3 regions of the Streptomyces sp. NPDC006012 genome follow, and region 1 is predicted to be linked to each of the others. Evidence: riboswitches for the same ligand, from Rfam matches in the RefSeq annotation. Region 1 holds a riboswitch; each other region holds the start of a gene.

The links. Region 1 has a riboswitch for cobalamin ahead of metE (5-methyltetrahydropteroyltriglutamate--homocysteine S-methyltransferase). Riboswitches for the same ligand answer to the same signal wherever they lie in the genome.
Region 2: it holds a riboswitch for cobalamin, as region 1 does, so the genes downstream of both, ACFYPJ_RS29040 (ABC transporter substrate-binding protein) here and metE (5-methyltetrahydropteroyltriglutamate--homocysteine S-methyltransferase) in region 1, are expected to answer to the same signal.
Region 3: it holds a riboswitch for cobalamin, as region 1 does, so the genes downstream of both, ACFYPJ_RS03450 (prenyltransferase/squalene oxidase repeat-containing protein) here and metE (5-methyltetrahydropteroyltriglutamate--homocysteine S-methyltransferase) in region 1, are expected to answer to the same signal.

The regions. Positions count from the first base shown of each region.
Region 1 covers NZ_JBIAIE010000006.1:127,623-129,873, forward strand. Annotated here, with positions in the region: gene metE (5-methyltetrahydropteroyltriglutamate--homocysteine S-methyltransferase) at 1-1,089, opposite strand, end outside; cobalamin riboswitch at 1,291-1,496, opposite strand; gene ACFYPJ_RS14050 (DUF1345 domain-containing protein) at 1,676-2,251, shown strand, end outside.
Region 2 covers NZ_JBIAIE010000021.1:84,751-87,001, forward strand. Annotated here, with positions in the region: gene ACFYPJ_RS29035 (FecCD family ABC transporter permease) at 1-470, opposite strand, end outside; gene ACFYPJ_RS29040 (ABC transporter substrate-binding protein) at 467-1,519, opposite strand; cobalamin riboswitch at 1,574-1,750, opposite strand; partial or broken gene ACFYPJ_RS29045 (5-methyltetrahydropteroyltriglutamate--homocysteine S-methyltransferase) at 1,833-2,132, shown strand.
Region 3 covers NZ_JBIAIE010000001.1:805,622-807,872, forward strand. Annotated here, with positions in the region: gene ACFYPJ_RS03450 (prenyltransferase/squalene oxidase repeat-containing protein) at 1-955, opposite strand, end outside; cobalamin riboswitch at 1,082-1,213, opposite strand; gene ACFYPJ_RS03455 (MBL fold metallo-hydrolase) at 1,325-2,251, opposite strand, start outside.

The DNA of each region.
Region 1 (2,251 bases):
CTGGCGGGCGAAGGCCAGCCAGCGCAGGAACTGCGGCTCGATGTCCCGTTCGGCGGCGGCGTCGAGCGGGACGTGCAGCAGGGAACAGGAGGCCGCCACGTCGACCCGGTCGGCCAGACCGAGCAGCGTGCCGAGCGTGGCGAGGGATTTCGCCAGGTCGTTGACCCAGATGTTGCGGCCGTCGACGACGCCGGCGACCAGGCGCCTGCCGGGCAGCCCGCCGACGGCGGCCAGCGCGTCGAGCTGGGCGGCCCCGCCCCCGGTGAAGTCCAGCGCGAGCCCGTCGACCGGCGCGTCGGCCAGCACGGGCAGGGCCTCGCCGAGCCGGTCGAAGTAGGAGGCGACCAGCAGCCTGGGCCGGTCGGCGCGACCGCCGAGGTGCCGGTAGGCGCGTGCGACGGCACCGAGTTCGGCCGGGGTGCGGTCCTGGACGAGGGCGGGCTCGTCGAGCTGCACCCACGTGGCGCCGGCCGCCCGCAGGTCGGCCAGGACCTCCGCGTACACCGGCAGCAGCCGGTCGAGGAGGGTCAGCGGATCGAAGTCCGCGGCGACACCCGGCGCGGGCTTGGCGAGCAGCAGGTAGGTGACGGGTCCGACCAGCACCGGGCGGGCCGCGAGGCCCAGGGTCAGGGCCTCCGTCAGCTCCGCGACCTGTTTGGCCGAGTCCGCCGCGAACACGGTGTCCGGACCCAACTCCGGTACGAGGTAGTGGTAGTTGGTGTCGAACCATTTGGTCATCTCCAGCGGCGCCAGATCCTGGGTGCCGCGGGCCATGGCGAAGTAGCCGTCCAACGCGTCCGCCGCGACGGCGGCCCGGTGGCGGTCCGGGACCGCGCCGACCATGACCGTGGTGTCCAGGACGTGGTCGTAGTACGAGAAGTCGCCGGTGGGCACTTCGTGGATGCCCGCCTCGGCGAGCTGCCGCCAGGTGGCCCGGCGCAGTCCGGCGGCGGTGGCACGCAGCGCGTCGGCGCCGACGCGGCCGGCCCAGTAGCCCTCGACGGCCTTCTTCAGTTCCCGGTGCTGTCCCTGACGCGGGTAGCCGTACACGGTGGCCCGTGCCGCCCCGGTGGTGGGCTCGGTGGTCACGGAGATCTCCTTCGCGAGACGATTCCCTGAGGTCCCGGCGACGGGGCGAGAGCGCGAAGGGGTGCCGGACCGGACGGAACGAGCACGCGTGGCAGCGTGCGGCCCTGCGCCTGGCATCACTCCCCGGACAGTGTCCGGAGGTGTCCCCGACCCGCCCTCGGGGTCACCGGGATGTCCGCGCACGAGCGGTCGCGCGCGGGCAGCGGGCAGGTCTTCGGACTCGCGGGCACATCTCGTCCGTACGAAGCACGTACGAGACTCCTACTGGCCGTCGCTTCCCAGGCCCGGTACCTCGGGCCCAGTGCGTATGACGGCGGTCGTTCCCGCTCACCGCTGCGGGGCAGTCCCGGATTCCCACCGGGTTCCCTCTTGCGACGCATCCCGTCCGGCTGACGGGGCGAACCAGCTGCACCGGCCACCCTACGGGTCGGGCCGCCGCCGCGTACGGTCGCGTCCGGCATTCGGATGGCGGCCCGCCCCGCTGCCCGACGACTGCCGGACGGCGTCCGTCCGCCCCGGGTGCGCCTCCCGGCGCCCGGCCGTGGCTGCCTGCGTGGCGGAGCCCCGGACGCTACTGTTGCGGTCCATGGGTGCACGGTTGCCGCTCTCGGCGGTCTCCCGGCTGTTCGGATCGGCGGCCGTCGGCGCGGTCATCGGCGTGGCCGTCGGACTCCCGACCGACCTGCCCCTCGGGCTGCTCGCCGGCATCTCGGCGGCGGAGACGTGTTTCGTGGTGGCGGGCTGGATCGTGCTGTGGCCCCTGGACGCCGAGGAGACCCACCGCAACATCCGCCGCGAGGACTTCCGTCCGGTCCTGGACGAACTCGTCGTGGTCGTGGCCGCCCTGTGCGGGCTGCTCGGCATCGTGCTGCTGCTGGCGTTCGGCAGGTCGGCCGACGGCCATGTCGCCGCGGCGGCCGCGCTCGGCGGGGTCTTCATGGCGTGGGCGGCCCTGCACATGATGTACGCGACGCGCTACGCCCACCTCTACTGCACGGCGGCCGGCGGCATCGACTTCAACTCGGACGAGCCGCCGGCGTACCGGGACTTCCTGTACTTCAGCTACAACCTCGGCATGACCTATCAGGTCTCCGACACCAGCGTGTCGAGTTCGACGATCCGCGCGGTGGCGCTGCGGCACTGCCTGCTGTCGTACGTCTTC
Region 2 (2,251 bases), on a different contig from region 1:
ACCCCGGACAGGACGACCCGGTCGGTGGAGCCGCCGAGGGTGTGGCTGAGCAGCAGCACCAGGCCGAAGGAGAGCAGCGCGCCGAGGAAGGCGCCCGCCGACAGGGACACCGCTCCCCCGCCCACGCCCAGCACGACCACGGCGACCGCTCCGGTGGACGCGCCGGAGGAGACCCCGAGCACGAAGGGGTCGGCGAGCGGGTTGCGCAGCAACGACTGCATGACCGCCCCGCACACGGCGAGTCCGGCCCCGCACACGGCGGCCAGCAGCGTGCGCGGCATCCGCAGGTTCCACACGATTCCGTCCCGAAGCGGCGCCAACGTGCTGTCGCCGAGGCCGAGATGGGCCGCGACGGACGCCCAGACGTCACCGGTGGAGATGTCGGCGGGGCCGATCGTCACGGCCACGGCGATCGACACCAGCAGCGCGGCCGGTCCCCCACCCGTCAACAGCAGCGAGCGGACGCTCACTTGGCGAACCCGAGGCCACGCAGACCGGCGGCGACGTTCTCGATCCCCTCGATCGTGCGGATGGAAGGGTTCATCGCCTGCCCGCTCAACGGGACGTACCGCTTCTTCTTCACGGCCGTCAGATTGCGGGTGGCGGGGTTGGTCTCCAGGAAGCGGATCTTGGCCTTCGCGGTCTCCGCGGTCTGCTGCCTGCGGGTCAGGTCGCCGATCACGATGACGTCGGGGTCGCGGTCGGCGACGGTCTCCCAGTTGATCTGGGGCCATTCGTCGTGGGTGTCGGAGAAGGCGTTCTTCGCGCCGACCGCGCGGGTGATGGCGCCGGGAGCCCCGCAGCAGCCGGCGAGGTAGGGCGACTGGGAGTTGGCGAACCAGTACATGAGGGAGATGTCCGAGGCGTGCAGTCCGGCGGTGGCCGTGCTCACCCGCTTCCTCAGCGAGGCGACGAGCTTCTCGCCGCGCTTCTCATCGCCGAACGCACGTGCCAGGTTTCGTATTTCCCCGTAGACGGCGTCGAGGGTGAGCGGTTCGCTGCGCGATCCGTCGCCGCCGCTGTCGTTGTCCTTGCCCGCGGAGCAGTCGGACGGCGAGACGTAGGTGGGCACGCCCAGCTTCTCGAACTGCTCGCGGGTGGCGACCCCGCCCTTGCCGAGGGTGGAGACGAACGAGGCGGTGACGAAGTCGGGTTCGGCGTCCAGGGCCTTCTCGAAGGAGGGCGCGTTGTCCGCGAGGCGCGGCACGGACGCGTTGGCCTTCTCCAGACCCTTCATCACCGGGTCGGTCCAGGTCGCCGTACCGGCCATGCGGTCGGCGAGGCCGAGGGAGAGCAGGATCTCCGTGGTGCCCTGGTTGAGGGAGACGGCCCGCTTCGGCGCCGACTTCAGGGTGACCTGGTGGCCGCAGTTGTCCAGCGTCACCGGGTAGCCGGCGGCTGAGATTTCCTCCGGCTTCGCGTCGTCGTCGCCGGAGGAGCCGCAGGCGGTGAACAGCAGAGCGGACGCGAGGAGAAGCGCCGGGGTACGGGGAAGGGCGGGGGTGCGGAGCACGGGCATGCCTCTGGAGTCGGGGCTCGTACGCGGAGCCTGGCCTACGGACGTCCCTCCGCGCCGGGGCGCGAAGGTGCCAGCAGGTCTTCGGACTCGGGTTCGTCCGGTCGGGGCGCCTTCCCGGTCTCCCAGTGGCGTCGTGCCCCGCCCGTCCCCCTCACCGCTGCGCGTCAGTTCCGGGTTCGCACCGGATTCCCTGGCCTCGGGTGTGGCTCGACTGGCCCACCGAGGCTATCAAGTCCGCCGTACGGTCAGATGGTGCGATCGGTCACCCGCGTGTGCCGGCTCACCATCCGGATGCCGGACGCAACCCTCCCGGCTCCCTGCCGTCCTGCTGCCGACCACGACCATCGGCTCGTGCCCGCAGACCGGGCAACTGCGCACCGCCCGCGCCGACCTGCGTGCCGGGCGGATCGACTCGTCCGGCTACGGCGAACGCAGCAAGGCGGAGATCGGCGAGGTGGTCGCCTCCCAGGAGAAGGCGCGCCTGGACGTCCTGGTGCACGGCGAGGCCGAGCGCAACGACATGGTGCAGTATTTCGCCGACCAGCTGACGGGCTGCCTCGCCACCCAGCAGGGCTGGGTCCAGTCCTACGGCACCCGCTGCGTCCACGATCCGCCGTTCAGGCCGTGGAGCACCTGCCGCCGCCCCCTCCTCAGGCCGTGGAGGACCTCTCGCACCCCCCGGCTACCGAAGCCACCGAGCCCAATAGTAAGGTATGCCTCGCCTAAGTATTG
Region 3 (2,251 bases), on a different contig from region 1:
CCGCCGCGTCCTTCTCCAGCCACGCCAGCGGCTTCGCGGCCCGGTCCGCACCGCCCTGCGCGGCGAGCGCGACCACCGCGTCGGCGGTGTTGCCGTAGTCGGGCTGTTCGGGGGCGCCCGCGAGCGCGGAGGTGAGGTGGCCGTCCTTGGCGACCGCCCGGGCGAGGTAGGCGGCGCCGTCGGCCGCGGCCCGTTCGGGGGTGGGCTTGTGGGTGCCGGCGCAGTCCGTGCCGGGCGCCCCGCTCGGCGCGTCGCCCGCTGTGGCCGCCTTCGCGGTGAGGCCCGCGCCCAGCAGGCCGACCACGGCCGCCGCGGTGGCGTCCGCGTTGGCCGCCAACTTGCCCTTCTTGTCCGGCTGGTAGGCGAAGGCGCCGCCGTCGTCGCCGGAGCAGGGCAGGGCAAGAGCGAGCAGCGCGTCGTACGGCGTCCGGCCGTTCTTGACCACTGCCGCGGGCCGCTCACCGGCCGCCGCGAGCGCGCCGATGACGACGCCCGTGGAGTTCGCGTCGCTCGCGCCGCCCGGCGTGTACCCCCAGCCGCCGTCCTTGTTCTGCACCGACTTCAGCCAGGTCACGGCCTTGCCGACGGCGCTGTCGTGGCCGCCGGTCGCGGTCAGGGCCTGAACGGCGGCGGAGGTGCTGTTGGTGTCGACCACCACCTTGGCGTCGCAGGCCCGCCCCGGATCGGCGCGGAACGCGGCGAACGCCCCGTCCGCACACTGCTGTCCGGTCAGCCAGTCCACGGCCTTGGCGGCGGGCGTCACGGACGCGGTGCGCTGGGCGAGCAGCGCCAGCGACTGGCGCCAGACGCCGTCGAACTTCGGATCCGCGTCGCCGTACAGCCCGGACGGGAGGGCCGTCGACGGGGACGGCGAAGGGCTCGCGGCCAGGGCGGGTGACGCGGCGGCGAGCACGCCGACGGTGGCCAGGACCGCTGCACTGCGGCGGACGTTCATGCTCGGCGGGTGCCTCTCTTCGCGGGTCGGTTCGCGAGGAAGCCGGGCAGCACGGGACACCCCGGGCGGCTCGGCCCCGTAAACCTCGACGGTGCCGTGCGCGGGCGGTTGCCGACGCACCTGAGCCGGTCACGTTCCGTTTGGGGCAGTCCGGCTCACCGGGCCTTGACGGCCGGTTCACGGTTGCGGGTCAGCGCCGGAATTGCACCGGCTTCCCCCCGTACGGGTCTGATGACGACCCCATCACTCTACCGGCCCCCCTCCGGACCCCCGAGGGGTGGCCGTGACAGACGGCCGTGCGGCGGGGCGGGCCGGTCACGTGGTGCGGGGAAAGCGGTCCGGGAGAGGGCCGCCGTCGTGCGGTCCCGGTCAGGTGGTCCTGACGTACCTCAGCGGGTCGGTGCCCGGTACCGGTTCGGCCCGGCCCTGCTTCACCAGGCGGCGCAGATGGGCCTCGGCCTCCGCGACGGCGATGTTCCGGGAGGGGTGCGGGATCTGCGGCCAGGGCCGGTTCCACTCCATCCGCTCGGCCAGTTGCCAGGGCGTGAGCGGTTCGACGAGCTGGGTCAGCAGTCCGGCCAGCCGCTCCTCGTGATGCGCGAGCAACTCCTGTACGCGGGCCGGTCCGCCGGTGAACGCGTACTGGTGGGCCGGCAGTACCTCGGCGGGGGCCAGCCGGCCGATGCGCTCCAGGGAGTCGAGGTAGTCGCCGAGCGGGTCGATGGCCTCCGCCCAGTTCTCGGCGCCGTTGCGGCCGGTGGAGTTCGCCTGGGCGGACGGGTCCTCGTACAGGCCGATGTGCGGGGTGATCTTCGGGAGCAGGTGGTCGCCGGAGAACAGGCGGCCGTGTCCCGGCAGCCCGGCGGGGTGCTCCTCCTCCAGGTGCAGACAGACGTGGCCGGGGGTGTGCCCCGGCGTCCAGACGGCGCGCAGCCGGCGGCCGGGCAGGTCCAGGAGGTCGCCGGGGACGATCTCGCGGTCCGGGAGAGCGGGCGGTCGCCGTTGCAGGACGCCGGGTATGCGCAGGACCGCCAGATGTTCCTCCGGGGCACCGGTCGCGGCGAGTTTGGCGCTCATGTAGTCGAGCCAGCGCTCGGGGCGTGCCTCCCGGTTGCGCCGTACCACCGCGGTGTCGGCCGCGTGCATCGCCACCCACGCGCCGGACGCCTCGCGGACCTGGCCGGAGAGCCCGTGGTGGTCGGGGTGGTGGTGGGTGATGACGATCCCGTGGATCTCCGCCACCGAGGTGCCGCAGGCCGACAGTCCGGACACCAGCGTGTCCCACGACGCCGGGTC